DNA from 4 places in the Pararhizobium sp. P1_E7 genome. Region 4 is predicted to be linked to each of the others. Evidence: riboswitches for the same ligand, from Rfam matches in the RefSeq annotation. Region 4 holds a riboswitch; each other region holds the start of a gene.
The links. Region 4 has a riboswitch for cobalamin ahead of AC1D17_RS04920 (CbtB domain-containing protein). Riboswitches for the same ligand answer to the same signal wherever they lie in the genome.

Region 1 (4,322 bases), on a different contig from region 4:
CATCCGCCTCCCCGGCGCCTGCACGAATGGCAAGCTCTGCAGGATCCGGCGCACTGGCCGGCTGAAAGCTTTCCTCGTGATAGCGGTTCATGTCGAAGCCGACGCTTTCCAGCATGGATTTGACGCCGCGCATGAACGGCTCCGGGCCACAGCAAAAGACAGTGCGTTCGCGGAAATCCGGCGCCAGCAGGGCCAGCTTGGAGGTCTCGATGCGGCCGCGCAGTCCGTGCCAGCTGTGTCGCGGCGCATGGGTTTCGACGATGAAGCCGAGATTGAGGTTCGGCATGTTGCGGGAGATGTTCTCCAGCTCGTCGCGGAACAACAGATCGTCCGGCTGGCGGGCGCAGGACAGGAAGGAGACATCCGTCTGCGGGGCGCAATCGGCCATCCAGCGGGTCATCGACATCATCGGCGTGATGCCGGAACCGGCGGAGATGAACAGGTATTTTTCACCCGGATGGCGCACGAAGGAGAAGTCGCCGAGCGGCCCGAAGGCCTTCAGCTTCATCCCCGGCTTCAGGTGATCGAACATCCAGCGCGTGCCGATGCTCGATGCCTGGGCCTTGACGGTGACGGCGATGGAAAACGGCCGCGACGGCGTCGAGGACAGCGTGTAGGTGCGCATCACCGGATCATCCACGCTCACAGGCAGTTCGAGCGTGACGAACTGGCCCGGCAGGTAGCGGAACCAGCTGTCCTTGTCGGCCTTGAAGCCGAATGTCATCACATCCGGCCCTTCGACGGTGACGGAGATGCATTCCAGCAGTTGCTGCCGGTCATTGAACGGCTGCAGCTCATCGAAGTGCCGGAAGGAGGAAGCAATCGTCATGTCAGGCGACCCGAACCAGAGGGGTTGAGATGGAATTACCCTGCAGGCGATCCTGCATAAAGTTGGTGTACCATTCGACGAACTGCATCACGCCGCCCTCGTGTTCCGGCGAATAGGGGCCGGGCTGATAGGCGGGCGAGCGGATGCCGAAGGCATTTTCCTCGACGATCTGGCGATCCTGGTCATTGGTCTCGGTCCAGACATGCGTCAGTTCTTCCAGATTGTAATCGACGCCTTCGACGGCATCCTTGTGCACCAGCCATTTGGTGGTGACCTGGGTGAGTTCAGGACCAAGCGGCAGGACGCGGAAGGTGATGGCGTGGTCGGCCAGCACGTGGTTCCAGGTGCTCGGATAGTGGAACAGCAAGAGGGTGCCGATATGATCCTGGCTGACATCGTCGGAGAGCTGGCGCTGGACGGCCCGCTTTCCCGACATGGTGTAGCTCTCGGCATTCTCGATCAGCGGCATGCGGGCAACGCGGAACTGGCCGGTCGGCGACATCTTGAACTCGCTCGGCAAGCCCTCGGCTTCGCATTTTGCCCAGTGTTCGGCAATGACGGGATCGTCCTTGGCGCCCTGCACGCCGGTTGCGGTCGGGGCTTCCGGATAGGTGCGGCAAAGCTCGGGGTGGTTTGCCGCGCAATGGTAGCATTCGCGGTTGTTTTCCCAGACGAGCTTCCAGTTGCCCTTCTCGATGATCGTGCTTTCAAACGCGACCTTGGTGTCCTTCAGATTGTGCGGGGTGACATAGGACGAGACCATGTCGCGCACGGGCTGGAAATCCATCGCCTCTTCGGCAAGGCAGATAAAGATATAGCCGCCGATGGTTTCGCAATGGATCGGTTTCAGACCGTGCTGGTTCTTGTCGAAATCCTCGCCCATCTGGCGGGCGAACAAAAGCTTGCCGTCAAGCTCGTAGGTCCACTGGTGATAGGGACAGACAAGCTTGGCGGACGAGCCCTTGGCGCCGGCGCAGACGCGCGAGCCGCGATGGCGGCAGGAATTGTGCAGGGCCCGGACGGTGCCGGTGCGGTCGCGGACGATGACGACCGGATACTCGCCGACCTGCACGGTGAAATAATTGCCGGATTTCGGGATTTCGCAGTCATGGCCGATAAACAGCCAGTCCTTGTACCAGATCTCTTCCATATCGATCCTGTAGAGATCGGGATCGGTGTAGAATGCCTGCTCGAGACTGTGCCCGGCACGCCGGGTCTTCAATTTGCGAAGGACTTCACTGCGGAGATCCATGGTCATTTCCTTGTGCTCGCCAACTCTTTTTGAAAGTTGCAGCAGGCAGGAAAGGAACCACCGCCGCGCCGGGAGAGCGCGTGGATATAGTGGTTCTCTTCCGGCTGCCCGCCGCACCCAGATATCAATTTCGCCACAAGGCTGGTTTCCGGGCTCTGGAGCTGTCCTTGCGGACCATCGCGGCGCCTTCCCGGATTTCTCCAGTGGCCTTTTGCCGAGGTTTCGCTCCACCACCGTTGCGGGGGCAGCGCCGGATTTCGACCGGCTTCCCAATTCTCCGCCCTCCCTATAAAGGCGGCACCTTGAGTGTTTTCATCTAACCTTGTGTCCCGGCCAAATAGCTGCCGATTAGCGACATCCGATTCCAGAATGACGACACGGCAAATATTGCGAAGGACAGCAACCAATCTGGCTATTTTATAAGCATAAACAATATGTTCTGCTGAAACTGGAGCAAAAGGCCTGTTTTCTGCCCAGCGCCCTGGCAATCGGCTGAACCGCGGCCTCTTTGCGACATTTTGTGGCGGCTCCCACAAACCTCGCACCATTGCAAATGGTTGATGCCTGGCAAGATTGCATTAACCATAACACTGTAGCTTCGTCTCATATGCGATTACGCGCCGGCATGCCTTGTCCGCATTCCGCCGCATCCTGGTACGGGCCGATGTCAAACTTGAGATATTACGATGCCGCCGCGGTCAAAGAGCCGGCTCCTTCGCAGAAGACTGCGATCCATACGGAATTCCTGCGCACCGGGCGGATCAACCGGCGCCAGCAGGAATGGAGCGCCGCTGAAAAGCGCTATCTGACCCATCAGGAAGTGGCGGCCCGCACCGGCAAGAAACTCGAAGCGGCCGGTACCGTCACGCATGACCGGATCAACGGGTTCCATCGTTCGATCCGTTTCCCCAAACTGCTGTTTCACCGCACGCTGGCCGGCAGTCCGCATCTCGGCTACTGCCACGTAACGGCTGCCCGGACGAAATTCGCCAAGTTCGAGGACGTCCGGTGGTCGTTCTACATCGCCAACTTCTTCTCCGACATCGGCGACGACCAGCACTTTTTCGAGAAAATCAAGCTCGGCTACTCGCGGATGTATTTCGCGGTGGCGACAGAGCTGGACGCAGAAGCGGGCAAGCTGACCGTCAATCGTGCAGTGCACGACAACGGCCTTTTGTTTCGCACCCGCGACCCCAAGGAAGCGCTGAAGAACGTGCTTTTGCTCGGCGCCCGCAACGAAGAGCTTCGCAAGATCATTAGCGCCCTGTGATCATTGCTTGTAGATCAGCCAGTCACGCCCGGGCGGGTGCTCGCTTTCGGACCCATGAACGACCGTCTGGTCTCCGCCCTTGCCCTGCGCCCTGGCGAGTGCCTTTTCCGCCGTATTGACGAGATCAAACGCGTTGCCGGCATGATCCGACATGCACACGCCCACCGAAAGCGTCACGCAGCCGAGGTCGCGTCCGGTCTTTGGATGTTTGAAATGCGTGCCGCGCAAAGCCGAGCGCAGAAGTGCCACGAGCCGCACCACCTCCCGCTCCTCGCCTGCGCTGACCAGAAAGCCGAAACGGGTGCCGTCGAAACGGGCGACCAGCTCGGTTGACGGGAAAGCCTGTTGGATAATACCGCCGATATGCCGGGCCAGCGGCTCCACCAAGGCGGCGGCCTGTTCTCCCGACAGGCGGCGGCTGGTGTCGGGCTCGGCAATGGCGACACCGCAGACAAGCGGCAGATCGGGATCGGCATAGACCTTGGCCAGTGTCTTGTTGAAGGCGCGGCGATTGGCAAGCCCCGTTACAGCGTCCGAAAATTTCTTTGCTTCAAAGTCGGCAAGCTCTTTCTGGACACCGGCGATAACGGTGGACTGCGCGGTGACGCTCTGCTCCATTTCGGCATTGTGCGAGACCTGCCGCTCGGTGGCGCGCTTCAACGCCTGAATGGAGTTTTGCAGTGCCGTCTGGTTCGCGTCGTCGGAGACCACCAGCGCTTTCGTCGCCTCGCTGATCAGCCGCCCGTAATCATCGAGCTGGTCTTTTTCACGCGACAAAAGGTTCATGAAATTGCTCATCTCGTCGCGCACGATCGTCGTCGATCGTGCCAGAACGCTTGCTTCGTGATGATGCGGCAAATATTTGCGGCCAAGTTCGTCGAGCGCCGATTGCGACTTGTATTTACCGAGCGCGATGAAATCGCGCACCAGGTCCGGATTGGCACCGGCATAGGCTTCGTAGACGAGCTCGT
Region 2 (4,322 bases), on a different contig from region 4:
GCCACGTTCATCGCCAGATCGCGCGCCATCAGGCCTTGCGGCGAGGCTTCCCAGGCGGCACGCGAGGAGCCGGAAAAGATCACTTGAAGGACCGGCGCGCCGGAAAACTCGAGCACGGTCGGCTTTCTGTCGGCGCCAGGCGCGGAAACCGCGAACCCGGTCGCATTCATCACCACCATCGGCGGCACTTCGCCGAAAACTGCCTCCAGCGTACCGATCGAGACCGCATCCTTGAGGCTGGACACAAACACCGGCAGCACCGTCAAACCTTCAGCACCGAGCGCGTCGATCAGGGCTTCGACAGGCTTGGTCTCGCCGCTTTGGACGAGGGCGCGGTAAAAGCAGAGGGCGACGATAGGGCCGTTTCGTGACTGAGGAGCGATTCCCCCCTCCGCCCTATCAGGAATCTCCCCTTCAAGGGGGGAGATTGCCGGCGCAAGCTCTCGCTTTTCCAAATCACGGTCGGCAGGTTCAAATTCCGCTCTGCCCGGGACAAACCCTACCGCTTTCTTCCATGCCTCGGTTCCAATCACGCCCTGCCCCGGCCACCAGATTCCCGCCTTCATCAGCGGCGCTGCGGATTCCGGTTTTTCCGAGCCGTCAATCAGCGCCTCGGCATAGCTGAGCAGCCGGACCATGTTGTCGGCGCCGCCCTCGGTGAAATAGGCCCACATCCGGTTGCGGTCTTCGGCAGGGACGGTCGAAAACGGTTCCAACCCCGGATCGGGCTTGTCGCAGCCCGGCAGTACGGCAATCTGGAATTTATGGGTGACGGCTGCCGCATGCAGCGCCTCCAGCACATAATGGAAATAGCTGGCACCGCCGAGCGGGCGCACGATGATGAGCCTGGCATGGCGCGCCGTGCGCTCGACATAGGTATCCACCGACATCGGGTGCTTGAGCGTCAAGAGGCTGGCCACCCGCAGGCTCGGCTTGGCCCCACGCGCGCGATGCGCGCCGGCGATCGACGAAAGTTCGGTATCAGCGGCGGACAGGAACAGGATATCAGCCGGCGACTGACCGAGATCGATCGCTTCCTCGCCGTCGGTGATCGTTCCCTTCTGGGCTAGGAGGAGATGCATGCAACCTCCCTGAGACTGGGCGACGTCCTCTCCCCAATCCCTCCCCACAAGGGGGCGGGACTAGCCTTCCGCACCTCTTTGCCAAGCCTGTTCGTCTCGAATGGGAAACAGGCCCTGAACCGGTCGACCGGGTACGAAAATAGCGGCAAGCGCCGTTCTGGCCTCTCCCCCTTGTGGGGAGGGGTCGGGAAGGGAAAATTCTCGCGCCCGGTCAAAACGCCCTCAAACCGCCGCTGCGATGGCAGCGCGTACGGCGGCTTCATCCATGTCATGCAGGCCGATGACGACCAGGCGGGTGCGGCGCACTTCGCCTGCAGCCCATGGGCGGTCGAAATACTGCTCGATACGGGCGCCGACACCCTGGATCAGCAGGCGCATCGGCTTGCCGGGGATATCGGCGAACCCCTTCAGGCGCAGCACATCGTGTGCGGCGATGATCGGCTTCAGCTTTTCGATGAAACCGGCGGGATCGGCAATCGGCCCCAGTTCGACAACGAAACTGTCGAACTCGTCATGGCTATGCTCCTCGCCCGCCTCATGTTCCATCTCGTGATGGGACTTGCGGTTGGCGATGTCGCTTTCCGTGCCGACACCGAGGCCAAGCAGCACGGCTGCGGAAACCTCGCCGTTCTTCGCTTCGATCATCGCCGGCTTGCGGCTGGTGCGCGCGGAGACCTCGTTGCGGACAAAGGCAAGACCGGTCGAATCGAGCAGGTCGGTCTTGTTGAGAATGATCAGATCGGCGGCGGTCAGCTGGTCTTCGAACAACTCCTCGATCGGGCTTTCGTGATCGAGATTGTCATCGTTGACGCGCAGCGCATCGACCTTGTCGTGATCGTCGGCAAACCGTCCGGCGGCGACGGCGGCGCTATCGACGACGGTGATGACGCCATCGACGGTCACTTGCGTGCGGATATCCGGCCAGTTGAAGGCAGCGATCAGCGGCTGCGGCAGCGCCAGGCCGGATGTTTCGATGACAATATGGTCCGGGCGGTTTCCGCGCTCAAGCAGCTTGGTCATGGTCGGAATGAAATCGTCGGCCACGGTGCAGCAGATGCAGCCATTGGTCAGCTCGATGATGTCGTCCTCGCTGCAGGCTTCGGCGCCGCAGCCCTTCAGCACGTCGCCATCGACGCCGAGATCGCCGAACTCGTTGATGATCAGCGCGATGCGCCGGCCGCCGGCATTTTGCAGGATGTTGCGGATCATCGTCGTCTTGCCGGCGCCAAGGAAGCCGGTGATGACGGTTGCCGGGATCTTGCCGTGGGCGGCTTTTTCAATGGTCATGGATCAACCCTTCATTTTCAGCGGCAATCCGGCCGCGATAAAATAGACGTCTGCGGATATCTCCGCAATGATCTGGTGCAGCCGGCCGGCATGGTCGCGAAAGTCGCGCGCCATCCGGTTTTCCGGCACGATGCCAAGCCCGACCTCGTTCGAGACGAAGACCAGCCGGGCCTTGGCTTGCGGCACATAGGCCGCGAGCTTTTCAAATTCGGCCGCGATATCCCGATGCTCCATCATCAGGTTGGTGACCCACAGGGTCAGGCAATCGATCAGAACGATGCGATCAGGCGCGTCGATCGCTTCAAGGCAGGTGGCAAGCTCGAGCGGCTCCTCGTGGGTCTGCCAATCGGCCCCGCGGCGATCGCGATGCTCGGCAATCCTTGCCTGCATCTCACCGTCCCAGGCCCTCCCGGTCGCGACGTAATGCATGCCAAGACCCGACGCCTTGACGAGTTTTTCGGCAAAAGCGGATTTGCCGGAACGGGCGCCGCCCAGAACCAGCACGCTGCCTGCCAGCACACTGCCTGACTGTATCGCTGTCATGAAATGATCCCGGCCTCAGCGCACGCCGGGCGATAAACGGACCCATACACCACGCAAGCCTGCATCCGCGGCAACGCGAAACGGACCGTTCCGGGAACGGGATAATGAAGCCATGACAACCTCCGTGCTGGCATCGGGAGTGTCTCTCCCTGGATCGGGCGAACCCCTGGCTAAGATGGGGCCCTTGAGGATGGCAGGTCTCCTGGCTCACGGCGCCACGTGCCGCTTAAGGGCACGAACGGGTTCGCCTCGCCTTCCCGGAGGTTTTGGGTATCACGAAGAGGTGGACGATTCGTAGATTTAGAGGCGTCCAGCCCCGGCTGATCGTGATGCCGCTCCAGTGGCTTTTCCGGTTGGGCCGACCCTTCCGCCGCCGCGAATGCGGACAGTCCGGACCATCGGCTTTCCCGGATGGCGAACCCTGACCGTTCTACAGTCGCGGGGTCGGCTGCGATAAGGACGCCCGGTTTGGGTCCGGCCCGTCGCATTCCCATTTACTCCCGACATGCAACGGCACATCGGGAACCATCCAATGGTTGATGATTAGGCGCTCATCCGGATCAAGTCAATTGCGGCGCGATCTCCGTCGCCGGGTTCGGCCCGGCCTCGGCAAGACTTCGCTTGATCCTCGAGGCATCGGGAGAAATCTGAAAACCGCCGCGATCAGGACGTCAAGACATCAGGCCATCCAGCCAGCGCGGGTCCAACACCGCTTCCAGCTCTGCCGCGATATCGTCGAGCGCCCGGTCGACCGATTGCCGGTAATTTTCACCACCGCCCTCGATGCCGAAGCTTTTCAGCAGCGCAGCGCGATAGGCATCGCTGGCAAACAGACCGTGCAGATAGGTTCCGCTGACCATGCCGTCCGCCGACACCGCACCGTCCGGCCGGCCATCGATGATCACGGCCGGGCGGACGCAGTCGGCGCCGGTGGTGCGGCCGAGGTGAATTTCGTAGCCTTCCAGCGCAACGTCGTAGACCGCCGAGCGGGCGCTGCTGTTGCGCACCGTCTTTTCCGGCGCCATCTCGGTTTCGACCGCAAGCAGGCCGAGACCTTCGATTTCAACGACATTGCCTTCGATTCCATGCGGATCGGTGACCCGGTCCCCCAGCATCTGGTAGCCGCCGCAAATCCCGATGACGCGGCCACCACGCCGGACATGCGCCTGCAGGTCACGATCCCAGCCCTGCACGCGAAAATCGCTGAGATCGGCAATCGTCGCCTTCGATCCCGGAATGACCACCAGACCGGCGTCCGCTGGAATTCTCTCGCCGGGACGAACGAAGACGAGATCGACTTCCGGCTCCGCGGCCAGCGGATCGAGATCGTCGAAATTGGCGATGCGCGACAGGACGGGCACGGCAACCTTCAGCGCTCTGCCCGCCCCCCGTGCCAGCCTTTCCAGCACG
Region 3 (4,322 bases), on a different contig from region 4:
GCGATGGCCGGTTCTTTTCCTCGGTGATCGAAACGGGCGGTCATCGCAACAGCATTGCAGCGATCACAGCCGGCAAAGCGGATGTGGCGGCGATCGACTGCGTCACCTATGGCAACGTGCTACGCTTCGATCCTGAGAGCCTTGCCGGCGTCCGCATCCTTTTCGAGACGATCAAGGGACCGGGATTGCCGTTCATCACCCGGGCGGATGCCTCGGATGTGGAGGTAAGGCTGTTGCGGCAAGCCCTAAAGCAGGCCGTCGCCGAACCGTCACTCTCTGCCGCGCGCGATGTGCTTTGCCTGAAGGATTTTGCGGTTCTTTCCGATGCCGACTATGAACCGCTGGCCGAGCTGGAGAGGCAGGCGCAGCGGCAGGGTTATCCCGTCATCGCCTGACGCCATTCGGACGCCTGTAGCTGCAGGGAACTCCCAACGCCGGGGCCTGCGTGCCGCTGGCGAGGCGGCCGTTTTTTCATTTCCATTTCGGTGCGCGTTCTCACGGAAAAGCCGGTGGTCGTCGGCGTCCGGCCGGTGCTTCAGGCACGGGGGAAATCGCTCGAACCGGATGCGACCTCGCTTTCCGGTTGACTCATTTTGCAATTGACTAAATAGTTCGGTGATAGAACGAATTAATAGAGGCGACTGTGAGCGAAACCCTGCGCATCTCCCGGAAGTTTTCCCAAAGAGCCGTGATGGAGGCGATCATCCAGAACGGGCCGATCTCCCGCGCCTCGATTGCCAAGCAGACGGGCCTCTCCAAACAGACCATCTCGGAAATCGTTCGCCAGCTGGAGCTGGACGACTGGGTTCGCGAGACCGGGCGCACCAGCGGCCATGTCGGGCGCACCGCCGTTACCTATGAACTGGTGCCGGATGCGGCCTATATTGCTGCGGTCGATCTTGGCGGAACGAAGATCCGGCTCGCCATCGCCGATCTCGCCTGTCAGGTCTTTGCCGAAGAGGTCGTGGCGACCGACCAGCGCGGCGGCCAGTTCGTCGTCGACCAGATCGCCGGTCTCTGCGCGCAGGCGGTAGGCCATCTGAACATTCCGAGCGAACGCATCCGCATGGCCGTCATCGGCGCGCCCGGAGCGCCGGATGCAAAAACCGGCCGCATCCTGCTGGCGCCCAACATCGCCGATTTCGACACGATGAACGTGGCGGCCGCCTTCGAGAAGGCGCTCGGCATCGATGTAATCCTGGAAAACGACGTCAACCTGGCGGTGCTTGGCGAAAACTGGCTCGGCCAGGGGCAGGGCATCGACAATCTTGCCTATATCGCCGTCGGCACCGGCATCGGTGGCGGGTTGATGGTCGGCGGCCAACTGGTGCGGGGCGCGATGAATGCTGCCGGCGAACTGGGCTTCCTGCCCTTTGGCGCCGACCCCTTCGATCCGGAATCGCTGCGCTCCGGCGCCTTCGAGCGGGTCACCGCCTCGATCGGCATCATGGAGCGCTATGCGGCGGCATCCGGCGAGACGGCAACCGTGCCGGTGATCTTCGATCGGGCGGCAAGCGGCGACGTGCACGCCTCAACGACGCTGGACGAGACGGCGAAATATCTGGCGCGCGGCATCAGCGCGATTGCGGCGATCGCCAATCCGGAAAAGGTCATCATGGGTGGCTCGATCGGCCTGCGCCCGGAACTGATCGAGCGCATTCGGAAATTCCTGCCTGCCTGCTTTCCCTATCCCGTCGATATCGAGGTGAGCCAGCTCGGACCCCGCGCGGCGATTGTTGGCGCAGCCGCAATCGGGCTCAGCCATCTCCACAATGCGCTGTTTGGCGCCGATGCCCCGGACAGCCGCGTGTCGCTGCCGCCGGCAGAGACGGTGGCCTTCAGGGAGGCCCTGCAATGAGCGGATCGAACATCCTGACCGAAAGGCTGGTGCCGCTTCGTTTGCGGCGTTGACGAATGGTTAACCATGATACCGAAAAAACGGCATTCTGCCTGGCGGGTTTCCGCCCGCTAGGTATTGACYGGAAAAACGACTCGTATACTATATCTGGTGTTCAAGGTGCCTCCGAATCGCAAGGTGTGGAGGCTAAGAGGGAATACGGTGCGTCCAGCCATTCTGGCCGGACAAAGCCGAAGCTGCCCCCGCAACTGTAAGCGGCGAGCGCCTGTTTCATTTTAAGTCACTGAAGCGTCAGTCTTCGGGAAGACGAAAACAGGCGCCACGACCCGCAAGCCAGGAGACCTGCCTCGAACAAAACGTCCACGGGCGGGGTGCCCGGAAGGTCGCGTGATGTGCGGCGGAATGATTCCGCTTTGTGTTGCGTTCCTCCGATACCCGCCAAAAAGGCTTCGGAGCGAAGGCATGTCAGACAATCGAATTTGCAGACCTGCGGGCCGCGATGCCAATCGCGACCGGCGGCACGTGCCTAAAGCATGTCGCGCAAAAATGTGCAGCGGTTTTGCGATAACGACATGCGTGAAATCGAAGAGCTAAAGCGCGAGAAGCGAATCTGAAAGATCGCGACACGCCTTGGCCTGTCCGTCAGCTTGTAATGAAAAACCACACGGCCGGATCCGCGCGCAGCGGCTCGGAACCCTTTCGTGCGCCGGTAACACTACAGATCACGAGGAACGTCATGAACATCACCGTCTACAGCAAGCCTTCCTGCGTCCAGTGCACCGCAACCTATCGTGCGCTCGATCGCGAAGGCATCGATTACCAGGTCATCGACATTTCCAAGGACGAGGATGCCTTCGCGACGGTCGTGGGGCTTGGTTATCAGCAGGTTCCGGTGGTGGTTGCCGGGCCGGACCATTGGGCCGGCTTCCGGCCGGACAAGATCAGCGGACTTTCCTGAGCGCGGCCTGAGCAGGGATGGACAAGCGATGGGCCTGATCGTCTACTATTCCAGCCTGTCGGAAAATACCCATCGCTTCGTCGCCAAGCTCGGTCTGAGATCGGCGCGCATTCCCGTCAGCAGTGGCGCGGAAACGCCCGAAGTGCGCGAGCCTTTCGTCCTCGTCCTTCCGACCTATTGCGGCGAGGACGGCAAGGGCGCGGTTCCCAAGCAGGTGATCCGCTTTCTCAACGATGCGGACAACCGATCCCTCATCCGGGGCGTGATCGCCGCCGGCAACAGCAATTTCGGCGCGACGTTCGGTCTCGCGGGCAATGTCATCTCGGATAAATGCCGGGTGCCGTACCTCTACAGGTTCGAGCTTCTGGGTACGGACGAGGACGTCGCCAATGTCATCAATGGATTGGAACGATTTTGGACGTCTCAGAGACCTTGACGCGGGGCGGAAAACCGCTCGACGCTTTTTCTCATTCCGCCGGTGAGCGCCCCTTGAAGGCGACGGAAACCGCAATTGACTATCATGCGCTCAACGCGATGCTGAACCTCTACGACGACGAGGGGAAGATCCAGCTGGACAAGGACCGGCTGGCCGCCAAGCAGTATTTCCTCCAGCACGTCAACCAGAATACCGTGTTCTTCCATAATCTGAGGGAAAAGCTCGATTACCTGGTGACCGAGGGCTATTACGAGCGGGAGGTTCTCGACCAGTATTCGTTCAACTTCGTGCGCGACCTGTTCGATCATGCCTATGCGAAGAAATTCCGTTTCCCCACCTTCCTTGGCGCGTTCAAGTATTACACCAGCTATACGCTGAAGACCTTCGACGGAAAGCGCTACCTGGAGCGCTACGAAGACCGCATTTGCATGGTGGCGTTGACCCTGGCGCAGGGCAATGAAACGCTTGCCCGCGACATGGTCGACGAGATCATTTCCGGCCGCTTCCAGCCGGCGACGCCGACCTTCCTCAATGCCGGCAAGAAACAGCGCGGCGAACTCGTGTCCTGCTTCCTGCTTCGGATCGAGGACAATATGGAATCGATCGCGCGGGGCATCAACTCGGCGCTGCAACTGTCGAAGCGTGGCGGCGGCGTCGCGCTGTCGCTGACCAACATCCGCGAGGCCGGCGCGCCGATCAAGCAGATCGAAAACCAGTCGTCCGGGATCATTCCGGTGATGAAACTTTTGGAAGACAGTTTCTCCTATGCCAACCAGCTCGGTGCGCGGCAGGGGGCGGGAGCCGTCTATCTCAACGCCCATCACCCTGACATCATGCGCTTCCTCGATACCAAGCGCGAAAACGCCGACGAGAAGATCCGCATCAAGACGCTGTCGCTCGGCGTCGTCGTGCCCGACATCACCTTCGAACTGGCGAAGAACAACGAGGATATGTACCTGTTTTCGCCTTACGATGTGGAGCGCGTCTACGGTGTGCCGTTCACCGAGATCTCGGTGACCGAAAAATACCGCGAGATGGCGGACGATGCCCGCATTTCCAAGAGGAAGATC
Region 4 (4,322 bases):
AATCGACAAGGACAGTTATGACGGCTTTGCGAGCAAGTTCGACTGGATGACCGTGAACGACAAGCCGTTCCTCTATGCCGGCCCGCTCTTCATCCACTTGTTTTCACACGCGTGGATTGATTTCAGGGATATCCGCGATGCCGCCATGGCGGCACATGATACGGATTATTTCGAAAACACCCGGCGCGCCATTGCCGTCCAGCGCGATTATGCGATTGCCAATCCCGGCAACTTTACAGGCTACGGCGCCGACGCATGGGGGCTGACATCCTGCGACGGTCCGCTGCGTCCGCGGCGCCTGCACGATGGACGGCGCCAGCAGTTTGCCGGTTACGCCGCGCGCGGTGCGCCGCTCGGACCGGATGACGGCACGATTGCGCCGTGGGCGCCGCTTGCATGCCTGCCGTTCGAGCCGAGGGCCGCGATGTCGGCAACGCGGCATATCCTCTCAAGCTATCCCGATGTGGTCGCGGCAGGACGTTTTGTCGGCAGTTTCAATCCGAGCGTTCCCGGCAAGACGGCGGAGGGCTGGCTCAACGACCGCAGCGTTGGTCTTGACCAGGGGCTCTTGGTGATGATGATCGAGAACTATCGCAGCGGCCTGTATTGGGACATGCTGCGCCAATCGCCGGTTATCCGGCGCGGCCTCAGACGGGCGGGCTTTTCCGGCGGCTGGCTTTGAGGTAAACGGGCTGCCAGGAGACAATGGGCGCCCCTTTGGACGAGAACCGAGATTCAGGCCGTATTCGAGATGCCGACGGACAGCAGGCAGAGGTTGCCATGGCCTGGCAGGCGGAGCATTTTCCGCAGGTCGCCGTGTCTCTCGGGCTGCAGGACAGCGATTTTCTGCCCGTGACTGACGCATGGCGTCGTGATGGAACTATGGTCGAGTGCCTGCTCGACTATCAGAACCGCTTTGCAACCGGCATGGATGACCGCGTAAGAGGCGCTCATCTGATCGCGTTCTACAGCCACCATCTCAGCATAGCGGCTGCCGCAGTCTATTTGCGGACAGGTCTGGTTCCCGACCTGCGCCCGGATAGTCTGGCGATCCGGTTCGAGCCTTTCGTTCAAAACGGTCTCGTTTCCCCTGGGGAAACCGGCCCATCCGATGTCCGCCGCTTTCATTTCCGCTTCGGGTGCAGTTTGCCCAGTCATGATCGGGCGTCACTCTTTCACGATGTGCTCGTCGAAAGCTTCAATCCGGTGATCGGCGCGCTGCAAGCCCGCACCAGCCTGTCTCCCGGCGCGCAATGGCGGCTGGTGGCCGATGGCATTGCGGGTGCTTTTCTGGAGGTCGGCTCAGCCTTGGGCGAAGAGGATCGCGCGATGACCGCAGCCCTTGCCATCATCAACAGGGCGGGATCGCCGCTCTTCTCCGAGGCGGCGCGCTATACGAAGATCACCGCCGTTTTTAAGGGCGTTCCAACTGAGCGCAACTTCCGTCTAAGGGGTGGCTGCTGTCTCTACTATCGAACAGAGGGCGGGGATTTTTGCGATGTCTGCGTGCTTCTCGATGGTCAGACGCAAAAAGACCGCCTGCGCGCCCATATCGAGCGTGCCGGCGGTCTGTGATGGCGTTGCCGCGCAAAGGTGCCTTGCGCGGCGATGATTGAGGAGGCTCAGGCCGATTTCAAAAACCGCTCATTCAGGTAGCCCGAGATCACGCCGAGCACGATCCAGAACGCCAGCGTGGTTGCCAGGGCTGCGACTGCGAATTCCGCGCCGAGAACGGCCGGAACCGGGCTTGAAATATCCGACGGCTGCGGCGCACCATAGGCATGCGGCGCGGCAAGCAGAGCAAGACCGATGACCTTGGCGGGGATCTCACTACGCAACACGATCAGATAGAGGCCGGCCACGGAGAGTGCGATCGTTGCAATCCACCAAATCTGCCGGTCGTGAAGATCGGCGGCAGGAAAGCCCGGTAATTCCGGCGGCAGGCCGATGGCGGGCAGGAGGTGGACCGCCAGCCAGCCGCAGGCGCCCCACAGCGCGCCGTTGCGCAGGGTAATCGGATGGTTGAAGACAAGGCTGGCGCCCGCGAGCAAGAGGCTAAAGCCTGCGCCCGCCACCAGATTGGCGAACAGCGTACCGGAGAACCGGCTCATGCCGAACATGATGCCGCCCTCGTCTTCGTGCTCGCCCTCATGGGCGTAGGCGGGCGTAATCGGTGAGAGTGCCGACAGCATCTCGCCGATCAGCGAGGAACGGCCGAGTGAGGAGTGCTGCTGCTCGCCTTGCGTGCCGGCCGGTTGTTCAGCAGCGGGTTCCTTTGCTTCATATTCCTCGGCATGAAGGATGAGCGGGACCACCCGCAATTCCTGCGCGGCTGTCATGAAGACGCCCGCGATCAATCCGGCCACCAATGCGGCCAGAAGTGTTTTGACAATCATTTGATACCCCTAAACTCAAGCGGAGCAGATCAGTGCTCGCACGCTTGCTATGTTTCGATTTCCCACGGCAAAGGCCGCCCGATGCCAAGGCATGGGCGCAATCCACCGTCGCGCGATTTCCATAGGAAACCCGCAATGCTACTCGTCGATAGAGTGCGGAAAGCGCAGAGCCTTCCACGGCCCTACATCAGTGGCAGGGGAAGCCGTAGGAATGGCGAACGTCGTGAGCGGTATCGTGCAGCACGGCGGAATTGGCAAGGCCGGCACCGAAAACCAAAAATCCGCCGATCAAAAGGGCGAGAATAGCGGTCGTGATGCGGTCGTTGAGGGAAAGCGGGACGCTCGAAACTGTAGTCGTAGCCATGACAACCTCCGTGATGGCGCGTGGGAAATATCCCACCAATTGGGCACCATGCCCTTCATCAACCGGCAGGTTTCCTGGCTCGCGGCGTCAGGCGCTTTCACGCCAAGGAGCCTGTCTCGCCTTCCCGTGGCAGGGACCCAAGGTCCGTCACCACAGTGGCTTTTACCGGCTCAATGCACCGGCATGACACGCTCTGACCGCTCTACAGTCGCGGGGTCGGCCGTGATAGAGATGCCCAGAATGGGTCCACCCGTCACGTTCCCATTTACTCCCCGAAAGCGCCTCGCTCCCAGGGAACCAATTGATCCGTCAATGATTATGCTGTCGCGCCGGTCATGTCAATTCGGAGCTGCGACGCCCCATGCCGCATTGGCGTTGCTGTTTTTTGGCGTTCGCTCGCACTTACCGTTCCGAATTCCATGCCGCGAATGCAAGCTTTTTGCTTGAAATGACACCGAATGGTTGCTTGCATTACCGATTGCAAGTCGCGATGAGTGAAACAATAGTTCTTTAGGAACCTTGGTGCAGGATAGCGCCAACGCTGATGTGCGAAGTGTCCTCACAGAGAGAACCATGAAGGCGGCGAGGTCCGAACAGGAATTCCAGAATATTCTTCGCCGTTTGGGACTTGCGCTTGATGCATCTCAAATCGGTGTGTGGGAGCACGATACCAAAAAGGATGAAGTCGTCTGGGATTTGCAGATGCACCGGCTTTACGGAACCGGCAAGACGCAAAAACGCGTCAAGGCAGAAGTATGGGTGAATGCGATTCATCCGGATGATCTCGCGCAAGCCCAGGCCGATTTCGATCGGGCGATTGTCGCCAAGGATGTCTATTCTTCGGAATACCGGATCATTCTACCGGATGGCGAAACCCGCTATCTTCGTTCACGCGCGCATTGCTTCGAGGAAGACGGCAACATCACCTTCATCGGGGTCGAATGGGATGTGACGGCGGATGTGCTGCTCAACCGCGAACTGCTGCGGCAGAAGGCGATCGCGGAGGCGCGTGCAGTTGCTCTTGAGGCAAGTACCCAGCGGATCGAATATGCGGCCGAGCACGATTATCTGACGGGGCTTCCCAACCGCCGCTTCTTCGACCGGCGATTGGCGGAGCTTGCCGGGGATGCCGGACCTGAAAAGCTGGCGATCCTGCATATCGGTCTGGACCGGTTCAAGCAGATCAATGACGCCGCCGGCCATGCGACCGGCGACGAGGTTTTGAAATCCTGCGCCAGGCGGATTGAACAAGGCGTGCCGAAGAACGCGTTCGTTGCGCGCGTCAGCGGCGATGAATTCGCGGTTCTGATTGCAAACTTCGTCTCACTGGATGATCTCAAAATCCGTGCCGAGCGGCTGACGAAGCAATTGAAACAGTCGGTCTGGCACGATGACGAGGTCTTGCGCGTCGGGGGGTCGATCGGTGTCGCCGCTGCCAGTGGCCGCAACATAGCCAGCCTGCTGGCGCAGTCCGACATTGCCCTGCACCGCGCAAAGAGGCTCGGCAGGGGACGGGTCGAGGTGTACTCGGCACAGCTGAAGGCCCAGCTCAACAATGAACA

Region 1: linked by a shared signal. The riboswitch ahead of AC1D17_RS08870 (aromatic ring-hydroxylating oxygenase subunit alpha) and the one ahead of AC1D17_RS04920 (CbtB domain-containing protein) in region 4 are both predicted to bind cobalamin.
Region 2: linked by a shared signal. The riboswitch ahead of cobU (bifunctional adenosylcobinamide kinase/adenosylcobinamide-phosphate guanylyltransferase) and the one ahead of AC1D17_RS04920 (CbtB domain-containing protein) in region 4 are both predicted to bind cobalamin.
Region 3: linked by a shared signal. The riboswitch ahead of nrdH (glutaredoxin-like protein NrdH) and the one ahead of AC1D17_RS04920 (CbtB domain-containing protein) in region 4 are both predicted to bind cobalamin.

What each region holds. Positions count from the first base shown of each region.
Region 1 covers NZ_JBFUBH010000006.1:50,284-54,605, reverse strand. The annotation lists gene AC1D17_RS08875 (FAD-binding oxidoreductase) at 1-829, opposite strand, end outside; gene AC1D17_RS08870 (aromatic ring-hydroxylating oxygenase subunit alpha) at 831-2,081, opposite strand; cobalamin riboswitch at 2,204-2,401, opposite strand; gene AC1D17_RS08865 (DUF6656 family protein) at 2,746-3,351, shown strand; gene AC1D17_RS08860 (diguanylate cyclase domain-containing protein) at 3,352-4,322, opposite strand, start outside.
Region 2 covers NZ_JBFUBH010000007.1:146,662-150,983, reverse strand. The annotation lists gene cobN (cobaltochelatase subunit CobN) at 1-1,082, opposite strand, end outside; gene cobW (cobalamin biosynthesis protein CobW) at 1,305-2,369, opposite strand; gene cobU (bifunctional adenosylcobinamide kinase/adenosylcobinamide-phosphate guanylyltransferase) at 2,373-2,912, opposite strand; cobalamin riboswitch at 3,088-3,457, opposite strand; gene AC1D17_RS10695 (cobyric acid synthase) at 3,584-4,322, opposite strand, start outside.
Region 3 covers NZ_JBFUBH010000027.1:18,490-22,811, reverse strand. The annotation lists gene AC1D17_RS20065 (phosphate/phosphite/phosphonate ABC transporter substrate-binding protein) at 1-395, shown strand, start outside; gene AC1D17_RS20060 (ROK family transcriptional regulator) at 644-1,858, shown strand; cobalamin riboswitch at 1,999-2,222, shown strand; gene nrdH (glutaredoxin-like protein NrdH) at 2,595-2,816, shown strand; gene nrdI (class Ib ribonucleoside-diphosphate reductase assembly flavoprotein NrdI) at 2,845-3,252, shown strand; gene nrdE (class 1b ribonucleoside-diphosphate reductase subunit alpha) at 3,249-4,322, shown strand, end outside.
Region 4 covers NZ_JBFUBH010000003.1:42,816-47,137, forward strand. The annotation lists gene AC1D17_RS04905 (glucoamylase family protein) at 1-682, shown strand, start outside; gene AC1D17_RS04910 (IucA/IucC family C-terminal-domain containing protein) at 706-1,575, shown strand; gene AC1D17_RS04915 (CbtA family protein) at 1,623-2,396, opposite strand; gene AC1D17_RS04920 (CbtB domain-containing protein) at 2,584-2,760, opposite strand; cobalamin riboswitch at 2,808-3,077, opposite strand; gene AC1D17_RS04925 (bifunctional diguanylate cyclase/phosphodiesterase) at 3,334-4,322, shown strand, end outside.